One region of the Paracoccus sp. TOH genome, then DNA from elsewhere that is predicted to be linked to it. Evidence: riboswitches for the same ligand, from Rfam matches in the RefSeq annotation. Region 1 holds a riboswitch; each other region holds the start of a gene.
The links. Region 1 has a riboswitch for cobalamin ahead of NBE95_RS05265 (DUF1636 domain-containing protein). Riboswitches for the same ligand answer to the same signal wherever they lie in the genome.

Region 1 (7,251 bases):
TGGCGTCGAGGTGGTAGAGCGCGGGGGCGGGGGCGCCGATGCGGGCCATGGCGGCGGCGAAGCCCGCTTCATGCGCGGCATAGTCGCCGGCCAGCAGCAGATCGGATTCCGGCAGGTCCTGGGCGTGGACGAAGGCATCGGCCCGCGCCAGCCGGTCGCGGATCGCCTGCGGCTGATGGGTGATCCGGCCGTCGGCGGCGATGGCATGGGAGGAGGCGGCGAGCCAGGCTTCACCCGCCGCCTGCCGGGCCTGATCGGTGAAGGTTTCGGCCAGGTCGGCCAGGCCGAGGCCGTAGAGCCCCGGTTTCGGGCCGAAGACGCGGGGGGCGCGGCTGCGGTAGGGATTGTCCCCCGGGGTTTCGTCGCGGGCTGAGAGCGCCTCGGCCCCGGTCTCGAAGAGCTGCGCAAGGCCGGGGAAGATGTCGCGGAACAGGCCCGAGACCCGCAGCGTCACGTCGATGCGCGGCCGGCCAAGCTCGGCCAGCGGCAGGATCTCGATGCCCGCGACTCGGCCCGAGGCGCCGTCCCAGCGTGGGGCAAGGCCGGCCAGATGCAGGGCCATGGCGAATTCCTCGCCGGCCGTGCGCATGGTGGCGCTGCCCCACAGGTCCACGACCAGGCCTTTCGGCCAGTCGCCATGGTCCTGCAGGTGGCGGCGCAGCAGCTCCTCGGCCAGCTTCACCCCCTGCGCATGGGCGTTGCGCGAGGGCACGGCGCGCGGATCGACGGCAAACAGGTTGCGACCGGTCGGCAGCACGTCCTGCCGCCCCCGCGCCGGCGAACCGGAGGGGCCGGGCGCCACCCGACGGCCGGCCAGCGCGCGGGCCAGCCCTGCGGTTTCGCCGGCGGCGGTGCCATAGACATGCAGCCCGTCGCCGAAGCGGCTGTCCTTCAAGTCGCAGAGGAAGCGGTCGATCAGCGGGATCGCCTCGGAGGCCGCGGCGCCCGGAGGCAGGCCCAGGTCGGCCTCGACCCCGGCGGCGCGGGCCTCGTCGCGGATGGCGCCGATCAGCCGGTCGCGGCGGCGCGGGTCGAGCCCGTCGGCGGTGGAATATTCGTCGAGCAGCCGTTCCAGATGCGCCAGATTCCCGGGGATGGCGGAATCGACCAGCGGCGGCGGCAGGTGGCCCAGCGTCACGGCGGAGAGGCGGCGCTTGGCCTGCGCGGCCTCGCCCGGGTCGTTGACGATGAAGGGGTAGATCACCGGCAGGTCGGCCAGCAGCGCCTCGGGCCAGCAGGTCTCCGACAGCGCCACGGATTTGCCGGGCAGCCATTCCAGCGTGCCATGCGCGCCCATGTGGATCAGGGCATCCGCTTGCGTCCGCAGCCAGAGGTAGAAGGCGACATAGTCGTGGCGCGGCGTGCGGGTCAGGTCGTGGTAATCGTCGGCGCGGGTCTTCACCTCGCCGCGTTCGGGCTGCAGGGCGATCAGGTCGGCGCCGTGGCGGATGGCGGCGAAACCGAAGCCTTCGGCCGGCGGCTCGCCCCATGCCGCCTGCAGGTCGTCCTGCAGGCTTTGGGGCAGGCGGGCCAGCGCCTTGCGATAGGCCGCGAGCGGCCAGTGGATGCGCTCGGCCATGAGCCGGTGGCCGAGGTCGTCATGCGCAAGCCCGAGGATCGCGCCGCAGGATGCCAGCGCGTCCAGCCCCACCGCATGGGCCAGTTGATGCGTCTTGCCGGGATAGGTCGACAGCACCACCGCGCGGCGCGGTGCCGGCAGGCCGAGCCATGCCTTGATCCGTGCCACCGCCGCCGCGATGCGGCCCATGTCGGGGGCGTGGATCGCACGGGCGAATTGCAGCGCCGGGTCGCGCTGTTGCGGTTCCTTGAAGCTGATCGCGCCCAGGAAGATGCGGCCATCCACCTCGGGCAGCACGACATGCATGGCCAGGTCGGCGGCGGAAAGGCCGCGCTCCTCGGCCGCCCAAAGGGCGCGCGGCGCGGTGGACAGCGCCACCTGGAACACCGGGCAATCGGCGCCGTCGAAGGGCGTCGCGCCGGCATCATCGCGGGCGGAAAAGGCGGTCATGTTCAGAATGGCCGCCATGCCCGGCAGATGCGGGGCAAGCCAGTCCGCAAAGCCCGCAACCTTGAGCGAGGGAGCGAAAACCCCGGTCGCGTCAAAGCCCGCATCCCGCAGCGCCCGGATCGTCGCATCCACCGGGCCCAGATCGGCCGAGGTCAGATAGCTGCGGTAAAAGCTGACCAGAACCGGGCTCGCGCCGGCCGCCGGTTTTGTGATCACACCGGCATCGGGGGCATAGAACCCCCATTGCGGGATCGCAGGCTGGCCGGTGACCGGTGCTGCTGCAAGCCCGGCCGCGCCCGCCAGTTCCGCCAGCGCCATCTGCGCCGCGACCGCGCCGCCCTGGTCGCACAGCGCCGCCAGCCGGTGCAGCAGTGGCGCCGGCAGCGTGGAAAAGCGGTCCAGTGTGGCGTCCGGCCGGCCATCGGCAGGCAGAAAGGCCAGCGCGATGCCATGCCTGCGGGCATGGTCCTGAAGGCTGGCGACGCCATAGGGCCAATAGGGTTCGCCGCCGATCAGACGCACCAGCACCGCCTTGGCGCCCGAAAGCGTCGCCTCGCAATACTGATCGACCGAGACCGGATGCCGCAGCGCCGAGAGATTGCAGAGCCGCAGAGACGGCAGGCCGCCGGCAGCCCGGTGCCAGCCCGCCGCGAAAGCGCCGAGGTCGCTGTCGGAATAGGACAGCACGACCATATCGGCGGGGCTTTGGCCGGGGTCGGTCGGGACCTCGGTTTCCTCAAGCCCACGGCTTTCGCGAAAGACGACGTGCATCGTCAGGCCGCCAGAACCGCCCGGATCGCGGCCTCGTCGATGTCGTCATGCTCGGCGATCACCACAAGGCGCGAGGCGCGGGGCGATGCGCCCCAGGGCCGGTCGTATTGGTGGCGCACGCGTTCGCCCACCGCCTGCACCAATAGGCGCATGGGCTTGCCGGCGACGGCGACATGGCCCTTGACCCGCAGGATGTTCTGTTCGCGGGCCAGCCGCTCGATGCGGGCGGCAAGGTCAGCGGGGTCGGCGATTTCGGCCAGCTCGATCACCACGGAATCGAAATCGTCATGTTCGTGATCGTCCGCGCCGTCGTGATGGCTGGGTCGGGCGGCCAGATCGTCCTCGGCTGCGGCACCCAGCCCAAGGATCACGCGCGGGTCGATCACGCCATCGGTCAAGGGCAGGATCGGCAGCTTGCGCGGGGCCTCGGCCTCGATGACCGCGCGGGCGGCGGCAAGGCCCGCATCGCCGGCCAGATCGGCCTTGGAAAGCAGCACGATATCGGCACAGGCGATCTGATCCTCGAATACCTCGGACAGGGGCGTTTCGTGGTCGAGGCTGTCGTCGGCCTCGCGCTGGGCCTGAACGGCGGCCTCGTCGGGGGCAAAGCGGCCGGCGGCCACCGCCTCGGCATCGGCCAGCGCGATCACGCCGTCCACGGTGATCCGCGAGCGGATCGCCGGCCAGTCGAAGGCTTTCAACAGCGGTTTCGGCAGCGCCAGGCCCGAGGTCTCGATCAGGATATGGTCGGGTTTCACCGGCATCGCCATCAGCCGTTCCAGCGTCGGGATGAAATCGTCGGCGACGGTGCAGCAGATGCAGCCGTTCGACAGTTCCATGATGTTCTCGGCCGGGCAGTTCGCGTCGGCGCAGGATTTCAGGATCTCGCCATCGACGCCCATGGTGCCGAATTCATTGACCAGCACCGCCAGCCGCTTGCCTTGCGGGTTCAGCATCAGGTGGCGGATCAGCGTGGTCTTGCCGGCGCCGAGAAAGCCGGTGATGACGGTCACGGGGGTCTTGGTCAGGTCGCTCATCTGTTATCCGATCGGGGGAATGCGCGCGAGGCTGCGCTTGCGGAAAATGGTGACGCGCTCGCGCCAGGGCACGATGCCGTCCGGGGCGTCGGCATAGGCGGCGGCGCCGGCCAGGATCTCGGACGCGTCCTCGGCCGACATGCGGCCATAGACATAGGTCCAGCGGCCCGGCGCCGAGAGCGCGATGGCCGCGCCGCTGGCGCAGGCCGAAAGGCATTCGACCGGGACGATGCGCACGCCGTCGGGCGCGCTTTCGGCGGTCAGCGCGTCATGTAGCCGCGCGCCGGGCACCGGCTCGCCCTCGGGCACCGGCTGGCCGGCGCGGCAGGTGACGCAAACATGCAACGTGACGGTCATGCACCCTTCATCCGTTGTGGCGGCAGGGCGCAGGGGCACGGAATGCCCCAAGCCCCAGCGGGAACACCCCGTCCGCCGGTCGATCCTTCTGCGCTGGCAGGTCTCCCGGCTTGCGGATTCGGGCCTTGGCCCACGGCCGCCCCGCCTTCCCGGCTTTCGCCAGTGGCCTCGGGGCGACCTCTCCGGTCACGGTCGCGGGGGCGGCTGCTTTCAGGCGGTTGCCTGTCGCATTCCCTCTTCGCCTGTCATAGGACAGGAACCAGCGCCCCCTGTCTGTGCGCGCCCGGTCCCGACTTGTCAAGCGAAGGAGTGCCCGATGCAGACCGACGACAATGCCCGCCATGCCGAGAAGATGGCGAAGATCAAGGCCGCCCGCGACCGGATGATGCAGGACAAGCAGGGCGAGAAGGGGCTGGTCATCGTCCATACCGGCAAGGGCAAGGGCAAGTCCTCCTCGGGCTTCGGGATGATCCTGCGCTGCATCGCCCATGGCATGCCCTGCGCGGTGGTGCAGTTCATCAAGGGCGGCTGGGACACCGGCGAGCGGCGGCTGCTGACCGGGCATTTCGCCGATCTGTGCCAGTTCCACGCCATGGGCGAGGGCTTCACCTGGGAGACGCAGGACAAGGCGCGCGACATCGCCGCCGCCCGCGCCGGCTGGGACAAGGCCAAGGCGCTGATCCGCGATCCGTCCATCCGCATGGTCTTGCTGGACGAGATCAACATCGCGCTGCGCTATGACTACCTTGACCTCGAGGAGGTGCTGGTCTTCCTGCGCGACGAAAAGCCGCCGCTGACGCATGTGGTGCTGACCGGCCGCAATGCGAAACCGGACCTGATCGCGGCGGCCGATCTGGTGACCGAGATGGAGCAGGTCAAGCACCCGTTCCGCGACGGCATCAAGGCGCAGCCGGGGGTGGAATTCTAGACCCGCCTGCTGTCATCTGTGCGTCGCGGAGTTTTCTGCAAGAAGATCACGAGTGAGTGCGAAGGAATATTCAGACATGTTTTTGAGACAAGGCTTTGTTGCGCTGCTGGCCATCTGCCCGGTCTCGGCGGCCTGGGCGGTGCCCGCCACCGAGGAAGGGGCGGCACGGCTGCGCGGCGTTTTCCAGACCTATTTCGGCGGCACCGCGGGGGTGGTCAGCGTCACCCCGCAGGGGGAAAGCTATGAGCTGAAGATCGACCCGGCGCCGCTTCTGGCGCAGGTTCCCGCCGAGCAGGCGCAGATCAGCATCTCGGCCCTGACCTACCGGCTGACCGACAATGGCGACGGCAGCTGGGGCGTCAGCGAGGACCAGGTGCTGAGCTGGTCGGTGGTGGTGCCGAAGACCTTCGAGCAGAAGGGCTCGACCAGGATCGAATCGACCGGCATCTGGGATGAATCGCTGATGAGCTTCCGCGAGCAGCAGGCGGTGATGACGGATTATGTCATCGATTCGGTGCAATATGCGCCGCCGCTGCCGCCGCCCGCGCCCGAGGCTGGCGCCGCGCCCGAACCGATGCCCGAGGAGCCGCAGGTCGTGTCGCGCGATCACCAGCGCACCGCGCGGATGGAGATGTCCCTGAGCGGCGCGGCGGGCAAGGCCGGCGGCGTCGATCAGGCCATGCGCTTCACCGCCGAAGGGCTGGAGCAGACGCAGGACTTCGTGATGATTCCGGGCGGTGAGCCGGTGCAGATCCGGGTCACCGCCCCGGGCTATGACGGCAGCGGCCAGATCACCGGCGCCCGCACCGAGGGCGAGCTGTCCCTGCTGGCCTGGTTCGTCGCCCATCCCTCGGAAGAGCTGATCAAGGGCTCGCAGGAGGCGCTGCGCGACCGGGTCAGCGCGGCCATGCCGCTGTGGGACGAGCTGTCGATGGATGCGGCGCTGCGCGATCTCAGGGTCGGCACGCCGCTGGGCGAGTTCGGACTGGCCTCGGCCAGGCTGATGGTCGGCATGTCCGGGGTCACCGCCGACGGCCGCTTGCAGGAGCAGGTGGCGCTGGCGGGCCTCAGCGTGCCCGAGGGCGTGCTGCCCTCCTGGGTGGCGCCGATCCTGCCGCAAGAGGTGACGCTGGACTTCACCGCCTCGGAATTCGACCTGGCGGCGCCGGCGAAGATGCTGATCGAGGCGGTCGACCTGGCGGCCGAGGATCCCTTTGCCAAGCTGGATCCCAAGCAGGTGCAGGCGGCGCTGCTGCCGCAGGGCAAGGCGGCGCTGACACTCGCGCCCTCGCAGATCAAGGGCGATGGCTATCGGATCGACTATCGCGCCGATGTCGCGGCCGGTCCGGGTGCGGTGCCCTCCGGCTCGGCGCTGATCTCGGCGACCGGGCTCGACAAGGTCGAGGCGGCGCTGGCCGCCGCCCCGCCGGACGAGGCCGGCCAGCCGCTGATGATGCTGCGCATGGCCCGCGCCATGGCCAAGCCCGGCGCCAGCGGCGAGAATGTCTGGGACATCCAGATGCCCGAGGGCGGCGGCCCCGTCACCGTCAACGGCCAGCCCATGGGTCCGGCCACCTCGCAGCCCTGAACCGAGGGCAGCCCTGAACCGGGGGCAGCCCCGCCCGATGCGGCGGGGCTAGCGGCGTTGCCAGTCCGCCGCGGTGTTTTCCTGCCAGCCCGAGCGGTGCAGCAGCGGGGTGTCGTCGGTGAAATCCGGCCAGCCCAGACAGAGCAGCGCGCTGAACTCCCAGCTTTCCGGCACCTGCAGCAAGGCGGTGATCCGCGCCGGATCGAGGATCGAGACCATGCCGAGGCCGAGGTTGCGCGCCCGCGCCGCCAGCCACAGCGTATGGATCGCCATGGCGGTGGATTGCTGCAGCGTCCGGGCCATGGTGGCGCGGCCCAGATGGTGGCCTTCGGCCGGGTCGATCTCGGTCAGGACCGCCAGCCAGACCGGGGCGCGGTCCAGCCCCGCCAGCTTCAGCGCGTCATATTCCTGCCGCTGCGGGCCCTGGTAGCGGGTGGCGGCCTCGGCATTGCAGCGCAGGAAATCGGCGCGGATCGCGGCGCGCAGGCCGGGGCTTTCGACCCGGATCACCCGCCATGGCCGGGAATTGCCGACCGAGGGC
Region 2 (7,251 bases), on a different replicon from region 1:
CCTGGGATCCCTGGGCCGGAGCGGAAAAGGTGAACCCCGACGAGTTCAGCCTGGCGCTGATGGATCTGTTCGTGCGCCAGATGCTGCGCCCGCCCAAGGATTGTCGGGTCTGCGGCTTCAAGGAAATCCGATTCCACGAAGATCCGAGCTTCTTTCGCCACCATCTCGACATCATGCGGGCGGCGTTTCCCAAGACGCGCTTCCTGTTCCAGCGCCGCAACCACGAGGCGGTCGCCAGGTCCAGCTGGTGGGCCAAGCAGCCGCGGGAACAGGTCTTTTCCCAGCTGCGGCTGGCCGAGCGGCTGTTCGCGGATTATATCGCCGAGCATCCCGATTGCACGATGATGCTGGATTACGAAAGACTGGTCTCGGACCCCGAGCATATCCGCGCGATGCACGATTTCCTGGGCGAGCCGATGGATCCCGCTGCGGTCAAGGCCGTGCTGGCACGCAGCCTGAAGCACTAGGGGCGTCTTGCAGATCTCGCGCCGACACCGCCGCGATGATCGCCCAAGGCACAAGACCGGCAGGATCGGCGTGTTTTATACCAATCCTCAACTCAGCTTATAGCTTTCTGTTAAAGTTGCTCCCGGTTTCTGCCGATAAGTTCCGCCCGATCCCGCAGGAGGAGAGCCTGCGCGCGGAGAGAGGGGGAGATGTCCGTGGAGTCAACCACATATCCGACAACCGAATCAAGCCGGCCCGAGGATGAGAAGCTGGGGCCTTTCGCCAATCTGGCCTATGGCTTCCAGCATATCCTGACCATGTATGGCGGCATCGTCGCCGTGCCCCTGATCGTCGGCCAGGCCGCCGGGCTGTCGCCGGCCGAGATCGGGCTGCTGATCACCGCATCGCTGTTCGCCGGCGGCGCGGCGACGCTGCTGCAGACCATCGGCCTGCCCTTCTTCGGCTGCCAGCTGCCGCTGGTACAGGGCGTATCCTTCGCCGGGGTGGCGACGATGATCGCCATTTCGGGCAATGGCGGCATCCAGGCGATCTTCGGCGCGGTGATCGCCTCGTCGTTTCTGGGACTGCTGATCACGCCGGTCTTTTCGCGCATCACGCGCTTCTTTCCGCCGCTGGTGGCCGGCATCGTCATCACCACCATCGGCCTGACGCTGATGCCGGTGGCGGGATCCTGGGCCATGGGCGGCAACCGCGCCGCCGCCGATTACGGCAGCCAGGCCAATATCCTGCTGGCCGGGGTGACCATGCTGATCGTGCTTTTGCTCAGCAAGGTGGGCAATGCGGCGATCTCGCGGCTGTCGATCCTGCTGGCCCTGGTGATCGGCACCGTCATCGCCTATGCCTTCGGCATGACCGATTTCTCGCGCGTGGCCGAGGGGCCGGTCTTCGCCCTGCCGCAGATCTTCCATTTCGGCTATCCGACCTTCGGGGTCGCGGCGATCATCTCGATGTTCATCGTCATCCTGGTGACGCTGGTCGAAACCTCGGCCGACATCTTCGCGGTGGGCGAGATCGTCGAGACCAAGGTGGATTCGCGGCGCCTGGGCGACGGCCTGCGCGCCGACATGCTGTCGAGCATGCTCGCGCCCTTCTTCGGCTCGTTCACGCAAAGCGCCTTTGCCCAGAATGTCGGCCTGGTCGCGGTCACCGGGGTCAAGAGCCGCTATGTGGTGGCGACCGGCGGGCTGATCCTGGTGGCGCTGGGGCTGCTGCCGGTCATGGGCCGGGTGGTCGCGGCGATCCCCAGCCCGGTGCTGGGCGGGGCCGGCATCGTGCTGTTCGGCACGGTCGCGGCCAGCGGCATCCGCACCCTGTCGCGGGTGGATTACGCCAACAACATGAACCTGATCATCGTCGCCAGCTCGATCGGCTTCGGCACCATCCCGATCGTCATCCCCAGCTTCTACGACCAGTTCCCGGCCTGGGTCGAGACCATCTTCCATTCCGGCATCAGTTCCTCGGCGCTGATGGCGATCACGCTGAACCTGCTGTTCAACCACCTGACGGCCGGCAATTCCGACCAGCCCTCGGTCTTCGGCGCCGCCTCGGAACGGACGATCCGCTATGCGGATATCGCCCAGCTCCGCGATGGCGATTACTATGCCGACGGCAAGCTGTTCGACGCAGAGGGCAACGAGGTGCCGCTGATCCGGGCCGGGGGCCACTGATCCCCGGGGCCGGTCCCGCGCTCACATCCGGGCGCGGGCCTGCCTTTGCGCGATGGCCGAGCAGACCAGCAGCTGGATCATGTGATAGATCATCACCGGCAGCACGGTGACGCCGACGGTCGCCGCCGGAAAGATCGCCGTCGCGATGGGCAGGCCGCTGGCCAGGCTCTTGGTCGAGCCGCAGAAGAACAGCACCGCCCGATCCTCGGGCGGCAGGCGGAACAGCCGCCCCGCCCCCAGCATGATCGCCATGGCCAGCGCCAGGAACAGGCTGACCACCAGGAAGCACAGCACCAGCCCTGGGGCCGGGATCGAGGACCAGATGCCCGCGACGGTGCCCGCGCCGAAGGCCGAATAGACGATCAGCAGGATCGAGCCGCGGTCCACCACCATGGTCAGCAGCCGGTGGCGCTGGACGAAGCCGCCGATCCAGGGCCGCAGCAACTGGCCGGCCACGAAGGGCAAAAGAATCTGGAGGGCGATCTTTTCGACGGCGTCCAGGCTGACCCCGCCGCCTTCCTGATGCAGGATGCGCGTCACCAGCAGCGGCGTCAGCACCACCCCGGCCATGTTCGACAGCGAGGCCGCGCAGATCGCCGCCGGCACATTGCCCCCGGCCATCGAGGTGAAGGCGATCGAGCTTTGCACCGTCGAGGGCAGCACCGCCAGGAACAGCAGCCCCAGGGTCAGCTCCGGTCCCAGCACGCCGCCGAAAGCCGCGGCCAGGAGCAGGCCCAGCAGCGGGAACAGCGCATAGGTGGCGCCGAAGGTCAGACCCTGCAGCCGCCAGTTCAGCAGCCCGGCCCGCACCGAGGCCGGGTCCAGCTTGGCGCCATAAAGGAAGAACAGCAGCGTCACCGCCCAGAAGGTCGCGATGCGCAGGGCCTCGGCCGCCATGCCGCGCGCCGGCAGCAGCAGGCCAAGCAGGACCATGCCGAGCAGCAGCAGCATGTAGGTGTCGATGCCGATCCTTTTCAAAGCGTTCATCGCGATCCTCCCGACTGGCCGCGGTTCTGATACACATGGCCGGCGGATACAAGCGAGCCGGGCCGGCCAGGGCCGCTCAGTCCAGCCCCTGTTTCAGGATCACCATGGTCGAGGTCTCGCCCACCGCGGGAATACGCTGCAGCACGTCGCGGATGAAGGTACCGAGCGCGTCGATGTCGCGGACCTGCACCCGCAGCATGTAGTCGATATTGTTGCCGGTCACCAGGAAGCACTCGGCCACCTCGGGCCGGTCGCGCAGCGCGGCCAGGAAGCCGGCATTGTCCTCGGGCCCGGTCCGGGCCAGCCGGACGGCGATCAGCACGCTGATGGCCAGCCCCAGCGCCTGCGGGTCGATCCGCGCGGCATAGCCCTTGATGACGCCCGCCTCCTCCAGCCGCCTGACCCGTCGGCCGCAGGGGGTGGGCGACAGGCCGACCCGCTCGGCCAGGTCGAGGATCGAGATCCGCCCCTCGGCCCGCAGATGGGTCAGGATGCGATGGTCGATCGCGTCAAGCTCGGTCATGGTGAATCCCGCCAGGATAATGGCAATTCATAGGGAGTTGCAGCGCAAAGGGGAAGTATCTCGCGACTCTTTGCAGGGACATCCGCCGTCGGCGCGGTTATCCTCTGCCGAGGATCACGAGGATGCCATGCCCGCACATGCCCCTGCCCCCCATACCCCTGCCCCCCATGCCGCCGCGCCCGACGCCCCCATCGCCCCGGCCCAGCCGCAGGCCGCCAGCCGCCGCGGCTTTGCGCCATGGCTCGCGCAGACCAATGACGTGACCTCGGTCTTTCTGGCCGCCGGGCAGATCCCGGATCTGATCAATCTGGGCGGCGGCCTGCCCGAACCCTCGCTCTGGCCGGTCGAGGAGCTGGCCGACCTGGCCGCCGAGGTGATCCGCAGCCACCCGGCCGAATCCCTGGGCTATGGCCCGATCCCCGGCCTGCCGGCCCTGCGCGAGCTGATCGCGGCGCGGTGTTCGACCCCCGACCTGCGGCTGACCCGCGACAACGTGCTGATCACCACCGGCGGGATGCAGGCGCTGGAGCTGGTGGGAAAGGTGCTGCTGCAGCCCGGCGGCACGGTCGCCGCGCAGAGCCCGGCCTATCTGGGGGCGCTGGACGCCTGGCGGCCGCATGCGCCGCGCTATCGCCCGATGCGGATCGAGCGCAACGACCACGACCCGCGCGCCGCGATGCAGGGCGCGCAGTTCGCCTATACCGTGCCGAATTTCTCGAATCCCAGCGGCCGGCTGGTCTCGCTGCCCGAGCGGCAGGCGCTGGTCGCCGCCGCCCATGAAACCGGCACCTGGCTGATCGAGGACGACCCTTATGGCGTGCTTTATTACGAGGGCGCGCCACTGCCCCGGCTGCTCGACCTCTCGGCGGCCGGCCATCCCGGGCCCTATGCCGGGCCGGTGGTCTACATGGGCTCGCTGTCCAAGGAACTGACCCCCGGCCTGCGCATCGGCTGGGTGGTCGCGGCGCCCGCGATGATCGCGGCGCTGGCCACCGCCAAGCAGGGCTCGGACATGTGCACAAGCGGGCTGTCGCAGATGCTGGCGCTGCGGGCGCTGGAAGGCGGCATGACCGAGCGGATCCGGCCCGCGATCCTGTCGCTTTACCGCGCGCGCCGCGACGCGCTTTGCGCGGCGATGCGCGAACATCTGGCGGGCGATCTGGACTGGCAGGTGCCGTCGGGCGGCATGTTCGTCTGGGCCACGGCCCGCGACCCGCGGCTGGATACCGACCGGCTGCTGCAGGCGGGGCTGGCGCATGGCGTCTGCATCTCGCCCTCGAGCGTCTTCGACCCCCAGGGCCAGGACCGCCGCTCGCTGCGGATCAACTTCACCCTCAACCCGCCCGAGGCGCTGGAGGAAGGCTGCCGCCGGCTGGCCCGGGCGATCCGCGCCACGCTGGCAGCGGCGGAATGACGCAGCCGCCGGCGGGCCGTCGCCGGGGCGGCGGGTCCGGGCGGGAAAAGCTGCGGCCAGATCGGTATTTTCCGGGGCACGGGGCCTTTGCCGCGCCCCGGCCGGCCCCCGGCCGGCAACCGGCAGCGGCACGGCGCGCTTGACAGGACGGGCTGCGCTGCGGCAATGCGGGGCCGCTACGGTTTCCGGCGCTGCCGGATGAAAAGGGAACATCGGTGCGCCTTGGGCCGCGACGCGGACCGGGCAAGGCCGGGGCTGCCCCCGCAACTGTATGCGGTGAGCGAAGGCCGCAGGCGCCACTGGGGGCATCCCGGGAAGGCCGGCCCGAGCAATGATCCGCAAGCCAGGAGACCTGCCGCAGCGATCACCCATTCCCGGCGCGGGGCGCGCCCGGAAAGCGGCCGTTCCGCAGAGGTGACAGTCTCCGTGCTGCGGCCGGGCTGCCCTTGGCCTTTCCGCAGGACAGTTCTGCAAATCGCGGGCCAAGCCCCGCGCTGGAAAGGCTTTGGAATGTTCAGAACCCGGGTTTCCCTGCTTGCCGCCACCGCCCTGCTCCTGCCCGCCGCCGCCCTGGGCCAGGACGCGCAGCAGCCGGTGATGCTGGATACGGTCGTGCTGTCCGGCGGCCTGTCGCCGGTCGTGGAAAGCGCCTATGGCCGCGCCCACAGCATCCTGACCGCCGAGGATCTGCAGGCGCGCGGTTTCGTCACCGTCCAGGACGCGCTGCGCGACCTGCCCGGCCTGGCCGTCACCTCGACCGGCGAGACGCTGACCAAGGTCCGCATCCGCGGCGGGGAATCCAACCATGTGCTGGTGCTGATCGACGGGGTCGAGGCCAATGCCCCCGGCAGCGGCGACTATGTGTTCAGCGGCCTGCTGACCGAGGATATCGAGCGCATCGAGGTGCTGCGCGGCCCGCAATCGACGATCTACGGCGCCAATGCCGCCGCCGGGGTGATCTCGATCACCACCCGCCGCGCCGCCGCCCCGGGACTCAGCTATGGCGGCGGGGTCGAGATCGGTGGCCAGGCCACCCGCGCCGCCAGCGCCTATGTCCGCGCCATGGGCGAGCGCGGCCAGATCAGCTTCTCGGCCGCGACGCGCCATACCGATGGCGAGGACGCCTCGCGCACGCCGGGCGGCGATACCGAGTTCAACGATCGCGAGACCCTGACCCTCAGCGGTTCCTATACCATCAGCGAGGCGGTGACCGCCGGCTTCACCCTGCGGCGCAGCTGGCAGGAATACGGCTATGACGCATCCCGGTTCGATCTGGTCGATTCTCCCGACGACTACGTGATCGACACGCCGCACACCGCGGACCGGAATGAAACCTACGGCTCGCTCTGGCTCGAGGCCGAGGCACTGGCTGGCCGGTTGCTGAACCGATTCTTCATCGGGGGGATGAACCAGACCACCGATCATTTCGACGCCGGCGTGCCCGATTATGACGATGCCTCGCGGCTGCGGGATTTCCGATATACCGCTACCTGGGCGCTGGACGGCGGCCATGCCCGCGACGCCGCGCAGAAGCTGAACCTGGCCCTGCAGAAGAAGCGCGAAAGCTACGAAAGTTTCTTTGCACCCGGCGGCCGGTTTGAACGCGACACCAAATCGGTCGCGTTGGAATATCAGGGGCAGTTCGACAACGGCATCGGCGTCCAGGCCGGGCTGCGGCGGGATTTCAACGAGGATTTCCGCGACGCGACCACCTGGAACATCGCCGGCGCCTGGCAACTGCCCGGGCGCGACCTGCGCCTGCGCGCCGCGGCCGGAGAGGCCACCGTCAATCCCGACATGTTCCAGCTTTACGGCTATACGCCCGGCACCTATCACGGCAACCCGGACCTGACCCCCGAAACCAGCCGCAGCTATGAAATCGGCGCCGATCTGGACTTCGCCGCCGGCCGCGGCCAGCTCGGCGCGACCCTGTTCACCAGCAAGGTCGAGGACATGATCGCCGGGGCCGGCGAAACCTCGGTGAACGTCGCCGGCACCAGCACCCGCAAGGGTTTCGAGATCGATCTGGAATACGAAGCGGCGGACTGGCTGCGGCTGGGCGCAACCTATACCTATACCGATGCCCGCACCGAGAACGACACGCCCATCACCCGCCAGCCGCGCCACCGGCTGGGGCTGCGCGCCACGGGCGATTTCGCGCAGGGTCGCGGCACGGTCACGGCCGATCTGCG
Region 3 (7,251 bases), on a different replicon from region 1:
GCTGCGCCCTGTCGCTGGTGGGCGAGCGCGGCAAGCCGCTGCTGCACATGATCGAGCTGACGGGGGACGTCACCTTCAAGATCATGGGCTTCATCGTCCGGCTGGCGCCGCTGGGTGTCTTTGGCGCCATCGCCTTCACCGTCGGGCAATACGGCATCGGCTCGCTGGCGCAGCTGGGCTCGCTGGTCGCGTTGTTCTACGTCACCATCGCCATCTTCGTCTTCGTGGTGCTGGGCTTCGTGATGCGGCTGGCCGGCTTCAGCATCTTCAAGCTGCTGCGCTACCTGCGCACCGAGATCAGCATCGTCGCCGGCACCGCCTCGAGCGATTCGGTGCTGCCGCAGACCATGCGCAAGCTCGAACATCTGGGCATCAAGGACTCGACCGTGGGCCTGGTGGTGCCGACGGGCTATTCCTTCAATCTCGACGCCTTCTCGATCTATCTGACGCTGGCGGCGGTGTTCATCGCCCAGGCGACCAACACGCCGCTGTCCACCATGGACCTGCTGGCCATCCTGGGCGTGGCGCTGGTGACGTCCAAGGGCGCGCATGGGGTGCCGGGCTCGGCCATCGTGATCCTGGCCGCAACGCTGGCCGCGATCCCGGCCATTCCCGCCATCGGCCTGGTGCTGGTGCTGTCGGTGGACTGGTTCATGGGCATCGCCCGGGCGCTGGGGAACTACCTGGGCAATTGCGTCGCCACCGTGGTCGTCGCCTCCTGGGTGGGGGACATCGACCGCGACCGCGCCCGGCGCATCCTTGACGGCGAGGACATGCCGGCGCTGGACGTGCTGCAGCAGGACGCCCCGCTGTCGCAGCCCCAGCACGGCTGACGAAGTCGCCTCGCGGGTCCGGCCGGTTCTGCGCGACAGCGCCGGCCGGCCCCGCCGAGAAGACGGCCTGCGCCTTCCCTCCCGGTGGCGCAGGTCTTTTCGCGTCAGGGCAGCCCGGCCGCGAAGCCTTCGTCGGTCAGGATGCCGATCAGCGCCTGCACCGCCCGCGTGCGATAGCGCCGCGGATTGGTCAGCAGCGAGAAGGGCCGCTCGGCCCCGTCCAGCGGCAGGGTGCGGATCCAGCCCGAGGCGGCCGGCCGCGCCACCGCGCGCTGCGACAGCGCCGCCAAGCACTGGCTGGCGGCCACGGCGCCCAGCACCGCCTCGTTCGAGGGCAATTCCAGCGCCACCGGCAGCGCGGCCACGGAAAGCCCCTGCCCGCCCAGCCAGGCCTCGAATTCCGAGCGCGTGCCCGAGCCCGGCTCGCGCAACACCCAGCTTTGCGCGGCCAGCGCGGCCGGCGGCGGCGCGTCGCGCCCGACCCAGGGATGCCCGGCGCCCATGACCAGCACCAGCCGGTCGCGCGCCACCACCTGCCGGTGCAGCTCGCCATGCGCCACCGCCCCCTCGACGAGCCCCAGATCGGCGCCGCCCTCCTGCACCGCATCGGCGACCTGGGTGGTGTTGCTGACCGTCAGGCGCAGTTCGATCCCCGGATGCATCTCGCGCAGCGCCACCAGCCGCGGCGGCAGCCAGTAGCTGGCGACGGTCTGGCTGGCATGGACCCGCAAGCGCCCGCGCGGCTCGCGCGCCAGATCCTCCAGCACCATCTCGGCGGTCTCGGCGCGGTCCAGCACGGCGCGGGCCTCGGCCATGAAGGCCTCGCCCGTCTCGGTCAGCACGATGCGCCGCCCCACCCGGTCGAAGAACCGCACGCGATGCCGCGCCTCGAGCGCCGAGACAGCGGCGCTGACCGCCGATTGCGTCAGGTTCAACGCCTCGGCCGCGCGGGTGACATGCTGGCGTTCGGCCACGGCCAGGAAGATGCGGAGCTGTTCCAGGGTCATGCGCCATTCATAAGAAAAATCGAACGATATGGCAAATACAATGCGATGGATTGAACGTCACATCAGGATCATGTTCCGCATCACAGACAAAGGAGCGAAACCATGTCCTCGACCGATCAGGGTCAGCAAAATTCCCCTGCCATCACCGGCTGGCTGGGCGCCATCCTGCCGGGGCTGGGACTGACTTTCGCCATCGCCGTGGCGGCGACGGCGGTGCAGCGGGTCTCGGGCATCCCGGCGCTCAGCCCGCTGGTGGTGGCGATGGTGCTGGGCATGATGCTGCGCAACCTGCTGGGCACGCCCGCAGCGGCGCGACCGGGCATCGCCTTTTCGCTGCGCCGGGTGCTGCGCTTTGCCATCGTGCTGCTGGGCTTCCAACTGACGCTGGAACAGCTGCGCGCGGTCGGCCTGCCGGGGCTGGCGGTGATCTCGATGACGCTGGCCGCCACCTTCGTCTTTACCAAATGGGCCGGGCGGGCGCTGGGGGTCGAGGCGCGGCTGGCCGAGCTGATCGCGGCCGGCACCTCGGTCTGCGGCGCCTCGGCGGTGATCGCCACCAACACCGTCACCCGCGGCTCGGACGAGGACGTGGCCTATGCCATCGCCTGCGTGACGGTCTTCGGTTCGCTCTCGATGCTGGCCATGCCGGTGCTGGGCGAAATGCTGGCGATGGGCCCGGCGCATTACGGCATCTGGGTCGGCGCGACCGTGCACGAGGTGGCGCAGGTGGTCGGCACCGGTTTCCAGCACGGCGCCGAGGCCGGGCAGGCCGCCACCGTCGCCAAGCTCAGCCGGGTCATCATGCTGGCGCCGCTGATCCTGGGGCTGGGCGCGCTGGCCCGGCGGCGCGGCGGCGAGGCGCATGGCGCGGCGCCGACCCCCTGGTTCGTGCTGGGCTTCGTCGCGGTCGTGCTGCTGAACAGCGCCCTGCCGTTGCCCGAAGCGTTGCAGGCCGAGGTCGTCCGCCTGACCGCCTTCCTGCTGACCATGGCGCTGGCCGCGATGGGGCTGGAGACCGACATCCGCAAGCTGCGCGCCAAGGGCATCCGGCCGCTGGCGCTTGGCGCGCTGGCCTGGCTGTTCATCTCGACCCTGGGCCTCGGGCTGGTGACGCTGATCTGAGTCTTCGGCATTGAGCGGCCCGGCCGCGATGCCTAGATTGGGCGCGATCCTTCGAGGGACCGCGCCCATGGCCTTGCAGCCCGCCGACACCCGCCCGCTGACCCGGCGCGAGACCGAGGTCCGCCGCTTCGTCCGCGCCCGCTATGGTCTGCGCGGCACGCTGGCGCTGCATCGCCATGCCCTTGGCCCCGACCTGCTGCGCGCACCGGTCAACGTCATGCTGTCGCCGCTGTTCCTGCTGGTGCGGCTGGTCGCGCCGCTGTTGCGGCGCATCGGGCTGGTCCGGGCCGGCGACTGGCTGGCGCGCCGGCAGATCTTCCTGACCTCCGACGTGGCGCAGCGGATCGAGGCGGATCTGGCCGGCTTCATCGACGACCTGGCGGAACAGGACCTGGCCCCCAGGGCGCCGCCCGAGACCGTGGCCCGCGCCGTCTCGGACTATGCCGAGACCCGCAACGCGGTCTCCGAGATCACCACCTCACTGCTGGTTCTGCTTTCGGGGCTTCTGCTGTTCCACCGCGCCACGCCCGGGGTGATCTCGCTGGCCGGGCCGATCGCGCAGCTGCGGGCGCAGACGCAGGCGGTCGAGGATTTCGCGCTGGGAAGCTGGGCCGGGCGCATGTGGTATGGCGCCTTCCCGCGCGAGCTGTCCACCGTCGAGGTGGTGCTGACCGGCGTGGTTCTGGCCATGCTCGCCTCGGTCCTGACCACCTTTGCCGGGCTGGTCGCCGATCCGGTGCAGACGATGACCGGCACCCATCGCCGCCGCATCATGCGGCTGCTGCAGCGGCTGGACCGCGCCGGCACCGCGCCGGCACTGGAGCGCGAGCATCTTCTGGCGCGGCTGGGCGACCTGTCGGATGCGGCGATCAGCCTGTGGCGCAGCTTCCGGGGCTAGGTCTTGCAGATCGAATTGCCGCCGCCATCCGCCAGCATGGCGCTGCCGGCCACAAAGCTGGCGTGATCCGCCAGCCCGGACCAGCGCCCGGGCATGCCTGGCGCGGTGCCCGCGCCGGCCAGCATCCCGGCCGCGCCGCCCGCCGCCACGATCCGCGCGACGCGATCCCGCAACCGTTTCTCGCGCCGGGCAGCAAGGCCCAGCCGCGGCCCTGACGCGCTGGAGGCTCCGGCGTCGATGATGGTCTTGTCTTGCAGCGGCATAGGTCGTCCCTGCCGGCGATCGGCCCGGAATCCGGCGGGACAATCTCCGCCCGGAGCCCCGTTTCTTGCCGCCGAAACCCCAGGCCGGGAATCCGGTCTCTACCAGATATTTGGGGATACTTCGCCTTTCCCACTAGATATGGATTGACCGGCCGTTCCGGCCATGGCTTATTGGCGGGGTCATGGTCAACCCGGAGCGATCCGGGGACGAAGAGGGAAGCCGGTGCGAATCCGGCACTGCCCCCGCAGCTGTAAGCGGAGAGCGACGTTGGAGCACCACTGGGCAACCGGGAAGGCCAGCCGAGCCGAGACCTGCGAGTCAGAAGACCTGCCATGACGCGACAGGACGAAACCGCGCGGCGGGCGCGGGCCGGACCGGTTCGGAGGGGCGCTGCCTTCGGCCGCGGCCTGCCTTTGCCGCGACCATGAAGGAGCAGAGGCATGACCATCACCGTTTATTCCAAGCCCGCCTGCGTGCAATGCACCGCCACCACCCGCGCCCTGGACGCGCGCGGCCTGGATTATCACCTGGTCGACCTGACCGAGGATGACGCGGCGATGGAACTGGTCACTTCGCTGGGTTATCGTCAGGCGCCGGTCGTCGTCGCCGGCGAGGCGCATTGGGCCGGTTTCCGCCCCGACATGATCGGCCGGCTGTCGTAAGGACCGTGGACGGGTCCGGGGTCAGGCTGGTCTATTATTCCTCGGCCTCGGGGAACACGGCGCGTTTCGTGGCGCGGCTCGGCTGGTCGGCCGGGCGCATCCCGCTCTCGCCCCGCGACGCGATGCCGGCGCCCGTCCTGCCCTATGTGCTGATCTGCCCGACCTATGCCGACGGTACGGGTCGGGGCGCGGTGCCGAAACAGGTGATCCGCTTTCTCAACGACCCGGGCAGCCGGGGGTTGCTGCGCGGCGTCATCGCCGCCGGCAACCGGAATTTCGGCGCCACCTATGCCTTGGCCGGTCGGGTGATTTCTGACAAGTGCAACGTTCCCGTGCTGTATCGATTCGAGCTGGCGGGGACTGATCTGGACATTTCCCGCGTTCGGGCGGGGCTGCATGAATTCTGGGGGACGGAATGCTTGACGATGGCGTAAAGGCCGAGCTGGACTATCACGCGCTGAACGCGATGCTGAACCTTTACGACGGCGAGGGGAAGATCCGCTTCGACGCCGACCGCAAGGCCGCGCGGCAGTATTTCCTGCAGCACGTCAATCAGAACACCGTCTTCTTCCACAACCTCGACGAGAAGCTGCGCTATCTGGTCGACGAGGGCTATTACGAGCCCGAGGTGCTGGACCAGTATTCCAAGAACTTTCAGCGCGCGATCTGGGATGCCGCCTATCAGAAGAAGTTCCGTTTCCCGACCTTCCTGGGCGCGTTCAAATATTACACCAGCTACACGCTGAAGACCCGCGACGGCCAGCGCTACCTGGAACGCTACGAGGACCGCGTGGTCATGGTCGCCCTGACACTGGCGCGCGGCGACGAGGGCCTCGCCATGCGGTTCATGGATGAAATGCTCTCCGGCCGTTTCCAGCCGGCGACGCCCACGTTCCTCAATGCCGGCAAGAAATCGCGCGGCGAGCTGATCTCGTGCTTCCTGCTGCGGCTTGAAGACAACATGGAGAGTATCGGCCGCTCGATCAACTCGGCGCTGCAGCTGTCGAAACGCGGCGGCGGCGTGGCGCTGATGCTGACCAACCTGCGCGAGGCCGGGGCGCCGATCAAGGGCATCGAGAACCAGTCCTCGGGCGTCATCCCGGTGATGAAGCTCCTAGAGGATTCGTTCAGCTATGCCAACCAGCTGGGCGCGCGGCAGGGCGCCGGCGCCGTCTATCTGAACGCGCATCACCCCGACATCCTGCGCTTCCTGGACACCAAGCGCGAGAATGCCGACGAGAAGATCCGCATCAAGACGCTGAGCCTGGGCGTGGTGATCCCCGACGTGACCTTCGAACTGGCCAAGAAGAACGCCGACATGTACCTGTTTTCGCCCCACGACGTCGAGCGGGTCTATGGCATGCCCTTCTCGGAAATTTCGGTCACCGAGAAATATGCCGAGATGGTCGACGACAAACGCATCAGGAAGAAGAAGATCAACGCGCGAGAGTTCTTCCAGACCATCGCCGAGATCCAGTTCGAAAGCGGCTATCCCTATATCATGTTCGAGGACACGGTGAACCGCGCCAATCCCGTGCATGGCCGCATCAGCATGTCGAACCTGTGCAGCGAGATCCTGCAGGTGAACGAGGCGAGCGCGTTCAACGAGGATCTGAGCTATGCCCACTTGGGCACTGATATTTCGTGCAATCTCGGCTCGCTGAACATCGCCGCGACCATGGACGGGCCGGATTTCGGCGCCACGGTCGAGGCGGCGATCCGGGCGCTGACCGCGGTGTCGGAAATGTCCTCGATCGACTCGGTCCCCTCGATCCGCCGCGGCAATGACGAGGCGCATGCCGTCGGTCTTGGCCAGATGAACCTGCACGGCTTCCTTGCCCGCGAGCGCATTCATTACGGCAGCCCCGAGGGTGTCGAGTTCACCAGCGTTTATTTCGCCGCCGTCGCCTATCACGCCATCCGGGCCTCGAACCTGCTGGCGCAGGAAAAGGGCCGGACCTTCAAAGATTTCGAGAAGTCGAACTATGCCGACGGCTCGTTCTTCGACACATATACCGAGCGCGACTGGCTGCCGGTTTCGGCCGATGTCGTGCGGGTGTTCGAGGGCATCACCCTGCCCACGCGTGAGGATTGGACGGCGCTGAAGCAATCGGTGATGCAGCACGGGCTTTACAACCGCAATCTGCAGGCGGTGCCGCCCACCGGCTCGATCAGCTATATCAACAACTCGACCAGCTCGATCCACCCGATCGTGGCCAAGATCGAGATCCGCAAGGAAGGCAAGATCGGCCGGGTCTATTATCCCGCCGCCTTCATGTCGAACGAGAACATCGACTATTACCGCGACGCCTACGAGATCGGCCCCGAGGCGATCATCGACACCTATGCCGCCGCGACCGAACATGTCGACCAGGGCCTGTCGCTGACGCTGTTCTTCCCGGCCGAGGCGACGACGCGCGACATCAACCGCGCCCAGATCTACGCCTGGAAAAAGGGCATCAAGA
Region 4 (7,251 bases), on a different replicon from region 1:
CTGGCATCGCAGCTTCTCGATCTCGCTCGAACATTTCCGCGGCACCCCGGACCGGCCGGGGCTGATGCTCGCCCTTGCCTCGGGCGGCTGCTGCGACGGGTTGGTGCTGGACATCGCCCCGGGAACCGAGACGCAATCGCTGCGCGCCATCCTGCGGCGCGAGCTGGTCGCCCATGAACTCGCGGCCAATGCCTGCTGGATCGAGGTCGAGACCGAACGCGGGCGCGAACCGGCCCTGACCTTCTATGCCGATCCGGTCGGCACGCAGCTTGCCGAACTGACCGTCGAGGAACAGGCCCGGCGGCTGGCCCGTGCGGCCGGGGCGGCCGGGTCCGGCGCGGAATACCTGCTGCGCACGGTCCGGGGTCTGGCGGAACACGGCATCCATGACGATTACATCTGGACGCTGCAGCAACTGGTGGCCGAGGAAATAGATGCGGCACCGGGCAAGGCCCGGCGCGGCGAATGACGGCCGGCTCCCGGCCCTCCTTGCTCCTCCGGGGCGGAGACCGTCAGCGAAGCAGTCGCCGCTGGAAGGCCGGATCGGGCAGGGCGCACATGTCCGACCTGCCGAACAGCCGGTAACGGTTGCGCGCGACGCGCCGGTAAAGCCAGTTGCGCAGCCCGCGCGGCAGCAGGCGCAGCGGCGCGGCCAGCCGGCCGGCTCCGCCCAGCCGCCGCCCGGCATGGATCAGCGCGTCGCAATCGGAATGGGCGATGCCATCCTCGATGAACAGCCAGCTCGGGGGATCTTCCGCATCCAGCCCGTAATGCCGCAGCAGCGCCGCCCCGAGCGGCGTCTGGACCGGACATATCCGCACGTCTCCCGAGCGGTCCATACGATGGATCATCCGCGCCCCCCAACTGCAAAGCGCGCATTCCGCATCCATCACGGCCAGCGGTGCGGAATCGTCGAAGCCCGGCACCAGCGGGTCGTCGCGAAAGGAATGGGAACGGGCCGCGGTCATGCCGCCAGCATCAGGCAAGGGCGGCGGCCGGGCAAGCCCAATCGCCCGCCGGCGGGCGATCTGCGCCCGGGCCGGGCCGGCGGACATGAAAAAACCCCGAGGCATCGCCGCGGGGTCCGTTCATCGCCGGCTACGCCTCAGGCGCGGCGGGCAATCCGCTCGATATCGCCGCGGGTCAGGCCGATATCGTCAAGCTCGCGATCGGTCAGCAGGTTCAGCTCGCGGCGGGTGATGCGGGCGTTGTTCCAGCCGGCAACCGTGGCGGTCACACGCGCAACGATGCGGCCCAAGCCACCGGCAGCGGGGTTATGGCTCATTTCGACAGCGGACATCTTGGCACCTTTTTCATCTTGCCCGTTCAGCGGGCCTGTTTCGGACAGGACGGATATAGGCCGCGACAGCCGGCGGCAGTAGCCATGCCCGTGGCAAACCCGCCATGCGTTCTGCGCTGCAGCATGAGCGGCGGGCGGGAAGCCGCACGGCGGTTCGGCGGACGATACGGCTTGCCATCGGCCGGCGGGCGGGCTAGTCCGACATCGTCGGTTTCCGCAAGGAATTGAAAGGGAATCCGCCGCCGGACCTGTCCGGCGAACCGGAACTGCCCCCGCAACTGTAGGCGGCAAGGGATTTCGCGACGACGCCACTGTGGCAACCGCCATGGGAAGGCCGCGACGCCCCGATGACCCGCCAGTCAGGAGACCTGCCGACGTCAATCTCAACCCAGCCCGGGCGGGGTGCCCGGGGAGGTGCCGGATGAATTTTGCCCCGAGGTGCCTTGCCGCACCGGTTCCAGCCAGCCGCCGCGACCGCCTTCGGGGCGGGGCGCCGGCCGGTCTTGGGCCGCGCTCTCCCCTCCTGTCTTCGGCTGCCGTCATCATCGGAGACATGCCATGTTCGTCCGCTTCCTGACCGCCGCGCTGCTTTGCGCGACCGGCTTCGCGCCGCCCGTCACAGCCGGGGCGCAATACCCGCTGAAGCTGCAGAATTGCGGGGTCGATCTGACCTTCGACCAGGCGCCCGACAGCGCCGTCACCCTGGGTCAGGCCGCGACCGAGATCCTGTATTCGCTGGGACTGGCCGAGAAGGTGACCGCCACCTCGGTCTGGTTCACCGAAGTCCTGCCCGAATTTCGCGACACGAATGCCGGGATCGAGCGGCTGGCCGACAACGACCCGAGCTTCGAATCGGTGGTGGCGAGGAAGCCCGGCCTCGTCGCCGCGCAATACGAATGGCATGTCGGCCCGCAGGGCATCGTCGCCACGCGCGAACAATTCGCCGATGTCGGCATCCCGACCTATGTCCTGCCCGCCGACTGCTGGCACAAGGACAATGCCAGCGGCTCTGACGGCACCCGCTCGACCATGTTCGAGATGCAGTCGGTCTATGCCGGCGTCAACGAGCTGGGCCGCATCTTCGACGTGCCCGAGCGGGCCGAGGCGCTGGTGGCGCAGCTGCAGGCGCGCGAGGCGGCGGCCAGCGACAAGGCGAAGGCGCTGAACCTGCAGGACGCCTCGGCGGTATTCTGGTTCTCCTCGGCGGAAATGGATGTCGATCCTTATGTCGCCGGGCGCAAGGGACCGCCCGGCTACCTGATGGCGAAGCTGGGGCTGAGAAACATCGTCGAAAGCGACGAGGAATGGCCGGCCATCAGCTGGGAGACCATCGCGCGGGCCAACCCGTCGATCATCGTCATCGCCCGGATGGACCGTCGCCGGTACGAGGCCGACGATCACGAGAAGAAGATCGCCTTCCTGAAATCCGATCCGGTCACCCGCCAGATGGATGCGGTCGAAAACGACAGGATCGTGATCCTGGACGCCCATGCGATGGATCCCTCGATCCGCAACATCGCCGCGCTCGAGACGCTGGCCGCGGCGCTGCCGGTGCTTGGGCTGCGATGACCGAGACGGCGACCCTTGCCGGCCGGCTTCGGGTCCGGCCCCACCTCTGGCTTCTCGTCTGGCGCGGGGCCTTCGGGCTGGGCCTGCTGCTGGCGGCGATCCTGGCCGGGGTCGTCATCGGCGAGACGCCGCTGCCGGTTGCGACGGTGACGGCGGAGCTTGCCAACAAGCTCGGGGGGGCCGGGTTTCCGGTCGATCCCATCGACGCGGCCATCGTCTGGAACTACCGGATACCGCGCATCCTGGTCGCCGCCGCCTGCGGGGCGGGGCTGGCGCTGTCGGGCGTGGTGCTGCAGGCGCTGATCCGCAACGCCCTTGCCGATCCCTACCTGCTGGGCGTCTCGGCCGGGGCCTCCACCGGCGCGGTGGCGGTGGCGATCCTGGGGGTCGGCGGCGGGACGCTGGGGCTTTCGACCGGCGCCTTCATCGGCGCGCTGCTGGCTTTCGCACTGGTCTCGACCCTGGCGCGGGCCGCGGGCGGCGGGTCGGCGCAACTGGTTCTGGCCGGAATCGCCGGGTCGCAGCTTTTCAACGCGCTGACCAGCTTCTTCATCGCCAAATCCGCCAATGCCGAACAGGCGCGCGGGATCATGTTCTGGCTTCTGGGCAACCTGTCCGGCGTACGCTGGCCCGACGTCGCGCTGGCCGGGCCGGTCGCGCTGGCGGGGTTCCTGGCCTGCTGCTGGCACATCCGCGCGCTGGACGGCTTTGCCTTCGGCGCGCAATCCGCGGCGGCGCTTGGCATCCCGGTCCGCTGGGTGCAGGCGGTGCTGATCGGGGCAATCACGCTGATGACGGCGGTGATGGTCAGCCTTGTCGGCTCCATCGGCTTCGTCGGCCTTGTCATCCCCCATGCCGTGCGCCTTGCGGTCGGGCCTCGGCATGGCCGTTTGGTGCCCTGGTCGGCATTGGCCGGGGCGGTGTTCCTGATCGTCGCCGACATCGCCTCGCGGATGTTGATCCCCGGGCAGGTGGTGTCGATCGGCGTCGTCACCGCCTTGGTCGGCGCGCCGGGCTTCGCCCTGATCCTGATCCGCAGCCGGAGACGGGGATGAGACTGTCCACCACCGCCCTGGGCTGGAAGGCCGGGCCGCGCCGCATCGTCGAGGACGTGACGCTTGAGATCGCGTCAGGCGAGACCTTCGGCCTGATCGGCCCCAACGGCTCGGGCAAGTCGACGCTGCTGCGGCTGATCGCCGGGCTGCTGCCGCGCGCCGAGGGCGAGGTGCGGCTGGACGGCACATCGCTGTCCCGGCTGTCCCGGCGGCAGATCGCCCGTCGCATCGCCCTGGTCGAACAGCAGGCCGATACCGACGAGTCGCTCTCTGTCCGCGCTGCCGTCGAGCTGGGCCGCACCCCATGGCTGTCGGCGCTGCAGCCGCTTGGCGCGGCGGATGCGCAGATCGTCGATCAGGCGCTGGCCGCGGTCGGCATGGCCCAGATGACCGGCGCGCATTGGCCCACCCTGTCGGGGGGCGAGCGCCAGCGCGTGCATATCGCCCGCGCCCTGGCGCAGCGCCCCCGGCTTCTGCTGCTGGACGAGCCGACCAACCATCTGGACATCCACCACCAGCTTGCGCTGCTGCGGCTGGTGGACCGCCTGCCGGTGACGGTGATCCTGGCGCTGCACGACCTGAACCAGGCCATGGGCTGCGACCGGTTGGGGGTGATGGCGGACGGGCGCCTGATCGCCTGCGGCCGGCCCCGGGATGTGCTGACCCCTGCCCGCCTGGCCCGGACCTTCCGCGTCGGCGCGACGGCCCTGACCGACCCGGCCGACCACGCCACTCTGCTTCGCTTTCGCTGCCTCGAAGAATAGCGGCGGACCCCGCGTGCCGCGCCGCTGCATTCATCAGGCGCGGATGTTCAACCGCAAGGGAAGCGGGTTCCTCCTTTGCGGCCCGCGCCGCATCGCGTCAGAATGACGCCGCGCTGCCAGCAGGCAGTCTGCAGTCTGCCGGGGGCTTCGGCACGTTTCAGGCCCGGTTCAGCGCCCTGCGCCCCCCTCACCGGCCCAGCCGGGCCAGCGCGGTCAGTTGCGCGCCGGCCGGGTCGGCAAGGTCGTCCAGCACCTGGAAATGGTCGCAACCGGCAACATGCAGCAGCGCCGCCGGCTGGCCCGCCCGCCGGCAGGCCGCGGCGTAATCGTCGGATTGCCGCATCAGTTCGGGCAGCTCCCCGGCCCCGACCGCGACCAGCGTCGGCGCGCCGGCAGCGATGTGGCGCTGCGGGCTGCAGGCGGCGATCTCGGCCGGGGTCAGTTGCAGCTTGTCGTTCAGCGCCCCCAGGCCGATGGGCTCAAGATCGAACAGGCCGCTGATCGCCAGCACCGAGCCCACCGCCGGGTGGCCGCGATGCATGGCGGCCAGGTGCCCGCCGGCGGAATGCCCGGCCAGGCAGAGCGGCCGCCCGGCAATCCGGGGCGCCAGATGATCGAGCAGGCGCCCGATCTCGGCCACGATCTGCGTCATCGGGGCCTCGGGCGCCAGCGTGTATTCGGCCAGGATCACGTCATGGCCGCGCGCCATCGGCCCGGCGGCGCAAAAGGCGAAATCCTCCTTGACGCAGCTTTGCCAATAGCCGCCGTGGATGAAGACGAAGACCGGCGCATCCGGCCTGCCGCAGGACAACCAGTCGTAGGTCTGGCGCGCGCCGGGGCCGTAATGCAGGTCGCGCCGGCAATCCTGCTCGGCATAGAGGGCGGCGCTGCGGGCGCGGAAGTCCCGCATCAGCCCCGGAAAATCCGCAAGCCTGCCGGTGTTGCTGTAGGCCGTGTCCAGGTCCTGTCGGGTCATGCCGCGATAGATCGCCGTCGCCATTCATACCCCCAGATAGCGGTCGGTCAGGTCCGGGGTCAGATCGGCGATGCCGCCCTGCCAGACCGTCGCGCCGCGTTCGACGATCACCGCCCGGTCGGCAACCGAGGCGATCTCGCTGAGCGACTTGTCCACCAGCAGGATCGACAATCCCTCGGCTTTCAGCCGCCGCACGCCCTCCCAGATCTCCTGCCGCACCACCGGCGCCAGCCCCTCGGTCGCCTCGTCCAGCACCAGCAGGCGCGGATTGGTCATCAGCGCCCGGCCGATGGCCAGCATCTGCTGCTCGCCCCCCGACAGGGTGCGCGCGACCTGGCCCATGCGTTCCTGCAGGCGGGGAAACAGCGCGCAGACCCGGGCCATGTCCCAGGGGCCGGGACGGGCGGCGACGGTCAGGTTCTCGGCCACGGTCAGCGGCGCGAAACAGCGCCGGCCCTCGGGGACCAGCCCGACGCCCAGCCGCGCCACCTTGGGCGCGGAAAGCCCGGCGACATCGCGGCCGGCCAGGCGCAGGCTGCCGCCGGAATGCGGTATCAGCCGGCTGATGCAGCGGATCGTCGTGGTCTTGCCCATGCCGTTGCGGCCCATCAGCGCCACCAGCTCGCCCTGGTCCAGATCCAGGGTGATGCCGAACAGCGCCTGCACCGGGCCGTAGGATGCGGTCACGTCGCGCAGTTCCAGAAGCCGGGTCATGCCTCCTCTCCCAGGTAGGAGCGCCGCACCTCGGGATTGGCGCGGATCTCGGCGACGCTGCCGCTGGCGATGATCCGGCCGTAGACCAGCACCGAGATGCGGTCGGCCAGCGCGAAGACCGCGTCCATGTCATGCTCGACCAGCAGGATCGGCGCCTCGGCGCGCAGTTCCGACAGGATGGCGGTCAATTGCCGCCCGCCCTCCAGCCCCATGCCGGCCATCGGCTCGTCCAGCAGGAAGGCGCGCGGGCGCAGCGCCAGGGCCATGGCGATCTCCAGCTTGCGGCGCTCGCCATGCGACAGCGTCGCGGCGGGGACCAGCTGCCGCCCGGCCAGACCCGCCTGCTCGATATGGAACAGGGCGGGCTCGGTCAGCTTGCGGTCGGCCAGCGCCGGCAGGTGAAAGCGGAACACCGCGCCGCTGGCCCCGGCCACGGCCAGCATGACGTTCTGCAGCACGGTGAAATCCGGGATCACCGAGGACACCTGGAAGCTGCGCGCCAGCCCCAGCCGTGCCCGCGCCGCCGCGTCCAGCGTATCGATCACCTGCCCCTCGAAGCGGATGCTGCCGACGTCGGGCCGGATCTCGCCGACGATCTGCTTGATCAGCGTGGACTTGCCGGCGCCGTTCGGGCCGATCAGGGCGTGGATCTCGCCCGCCCGCAGGTCCAGGCTGACATCGTCGGTCGCCAGCAAGGCGCCGAAGGACTTGCGCAGGCCGCGGATCTCCAGGATGGGCTCGTTGCGTTTCGGCTCAGGCATGGCGGCCCCTTCCCGTAACGATGCCGATCAGTCCGCCCGGCGCGAACAGAACGATGGCCAGCAGCAGAAGGCCCAGCAGCGCCTGCCAGTAATCGCTGATGCCACCCAGCAC

Region 2: it holds a riboswitch for cobalamin, as region 1 does, so the genes downstream of both, NBE95_RS11500 (TonB-dependent receptor) here and NBE95_RS05265 (DUF1636 domain-containing protein) in region 1, are expected to answer to the same signal.
Region 3: it holds a riboswitch for cobalamin, as region 1 does, so the genes downstream of both, nrdH (glutaredoxin-like protein NrdH) here and NBE95_RS05265 (DUF1636 domain-containing protein) in region 1, are expected to answer to the same signal.
Region 4: it holds a riboswitch for cobalamin, as region 1 does, so the genes downstream of both, NBE95_RS18065 (ABC transporter substrate-binding protein) here and NBE95_RS05265 (DUF1636 domain-containing protein) in region 1, are expected to answer to the same signal.

What each region holds. Positions count from the first base shown of each region.
Region 1 covers NZ_CP098360.1:1,065,103-1,072,353, forward strand. The annotation lists gene cobN (cobaltochelatase subunit CobN) at 1-2,800, opposite strand, end outside; gene cobW (cobalamin biosynthesis protein CobW) at 2,803-3,837, opposite strand; gene NBE95_RS05265 (DUF1636 domain-containing protein) at 3,841-4,194, opposite strand; cobalamin riboswitch at 4,272-4,473, opposite strand; gene cobO (cob(I)yrinic acid a,c-diamide adenosyltransferase) at 4,511-5,122, shown strand; gene NBE95_RS05275 (hypothetical protein) at 5,199-6,710, shown strand; gene bluB (5,6-dimethylbenzimidazole synthase) at 6,759-7,251, opposite strand, start outside.
Region 2 covers NZ_CP098361.1:178,356-185,606, forward strand. The annotation lists gene NBE95_RS11475 (sulfotransferase) at 1-467, shown strand, start outside; gene NBE95_RS11480 (nucleobase:cation symporter-2 family protein) at 663-2,135, shown strand; gene NBE95_RS11485 (bile acid:sodium symporter family protein) at 2,157-3,122, opposite strand; gene NBE95_RS11490 (Lrp/AsnC family transcriptional regulator) at 3,199-3,645, opposite strand; gene NBE95_RS11495 (PLP-dependent aminotransferase family protein) at 3,773-5,059, shown strand; cobalamin riboswitch at 5,222-5,434, shown strand; gene NBE95_RS11500 (TonB-dependent receptor) at 5,570-7,251, shown strand, end outside.
Region 3 covers NZ_CP098362.1:622,042-629,292, forward strand. The annotation lists gene NBE95_RS20050 (C4-dicarboxylate transporter DctA) at 1-833, shown strand, start outside; gene NBE95_RS20055 (LysR substrate-binding domain-containing protein) at 938-1,840, opposite strand; gene NBE95_RS20060 (YeiH family protein) at 1,943-2,962, shown strand; gene NBE95_RS20065 (DUF6635 family protein) at 3,030-3,860, shown strand; gene NBE95_RS20070 (hypothetical protein) at 3,857-4,123, opposite strand; cobalamin riboswitch at 4,290-4,474, shown strand; gene nrdH (glutaredoxin-like protein NrdH) at 4,565-4,786, shown strand; gene nrdI (class Ib ribonucleoside-diphosphate reductase assembly flavoprotein NrdI) at 4,813-5,220, shown strand; gene nrdE (class 1b ribonucleoside-diphosphate reductase subunit alpha) at 5,202-7,251, shown strand, end outside.
Region 4 covers NZ_CP098362.1:199,455-206,705, forward strand. The annotation lists gene NBE95_RS18050 (gamma-glutamylcyclotransferase) at 1-469, shown strand, start outside; gene NBE95_RS18055 (DCC1-like thiol-disulfide oxidoreductase family protein) at 513-968, opposite strand; gene NBE95_RS18060 (DUF1127 domain-containing protein) at 1,106-1,300, opposite strand; cobalamin riboswitch at 1,492-1,691, shown strand; gene NBE95_RS18065 (ABC transporter substrate-binding protein) at 1,859-2,869, shown strand; gene NBE95_RS18070 (iron ABC transporter permease) at 2,866-3,924, shown strand; gene NBE95_RS18075 (ABC transporter ATP-binding protein) at 3,921-4,688, shown strand; gene NBE95_RS18080 (alpha/beta hydrolase) at 4,876-5,688, opposite strand; gene NBE95_RS18085 (ABC transporter ATP-binding protein) at 5,689-6,378, opposite strand; gene NBE95_RS18090 (ABC transporter ATP-binding protein) at 6,375-7,139, opposite strand; gene NBE95_RS18095 (branched-chain amino acid ABC transporter permease) at 7,132-7,251, opposite strand, start outside.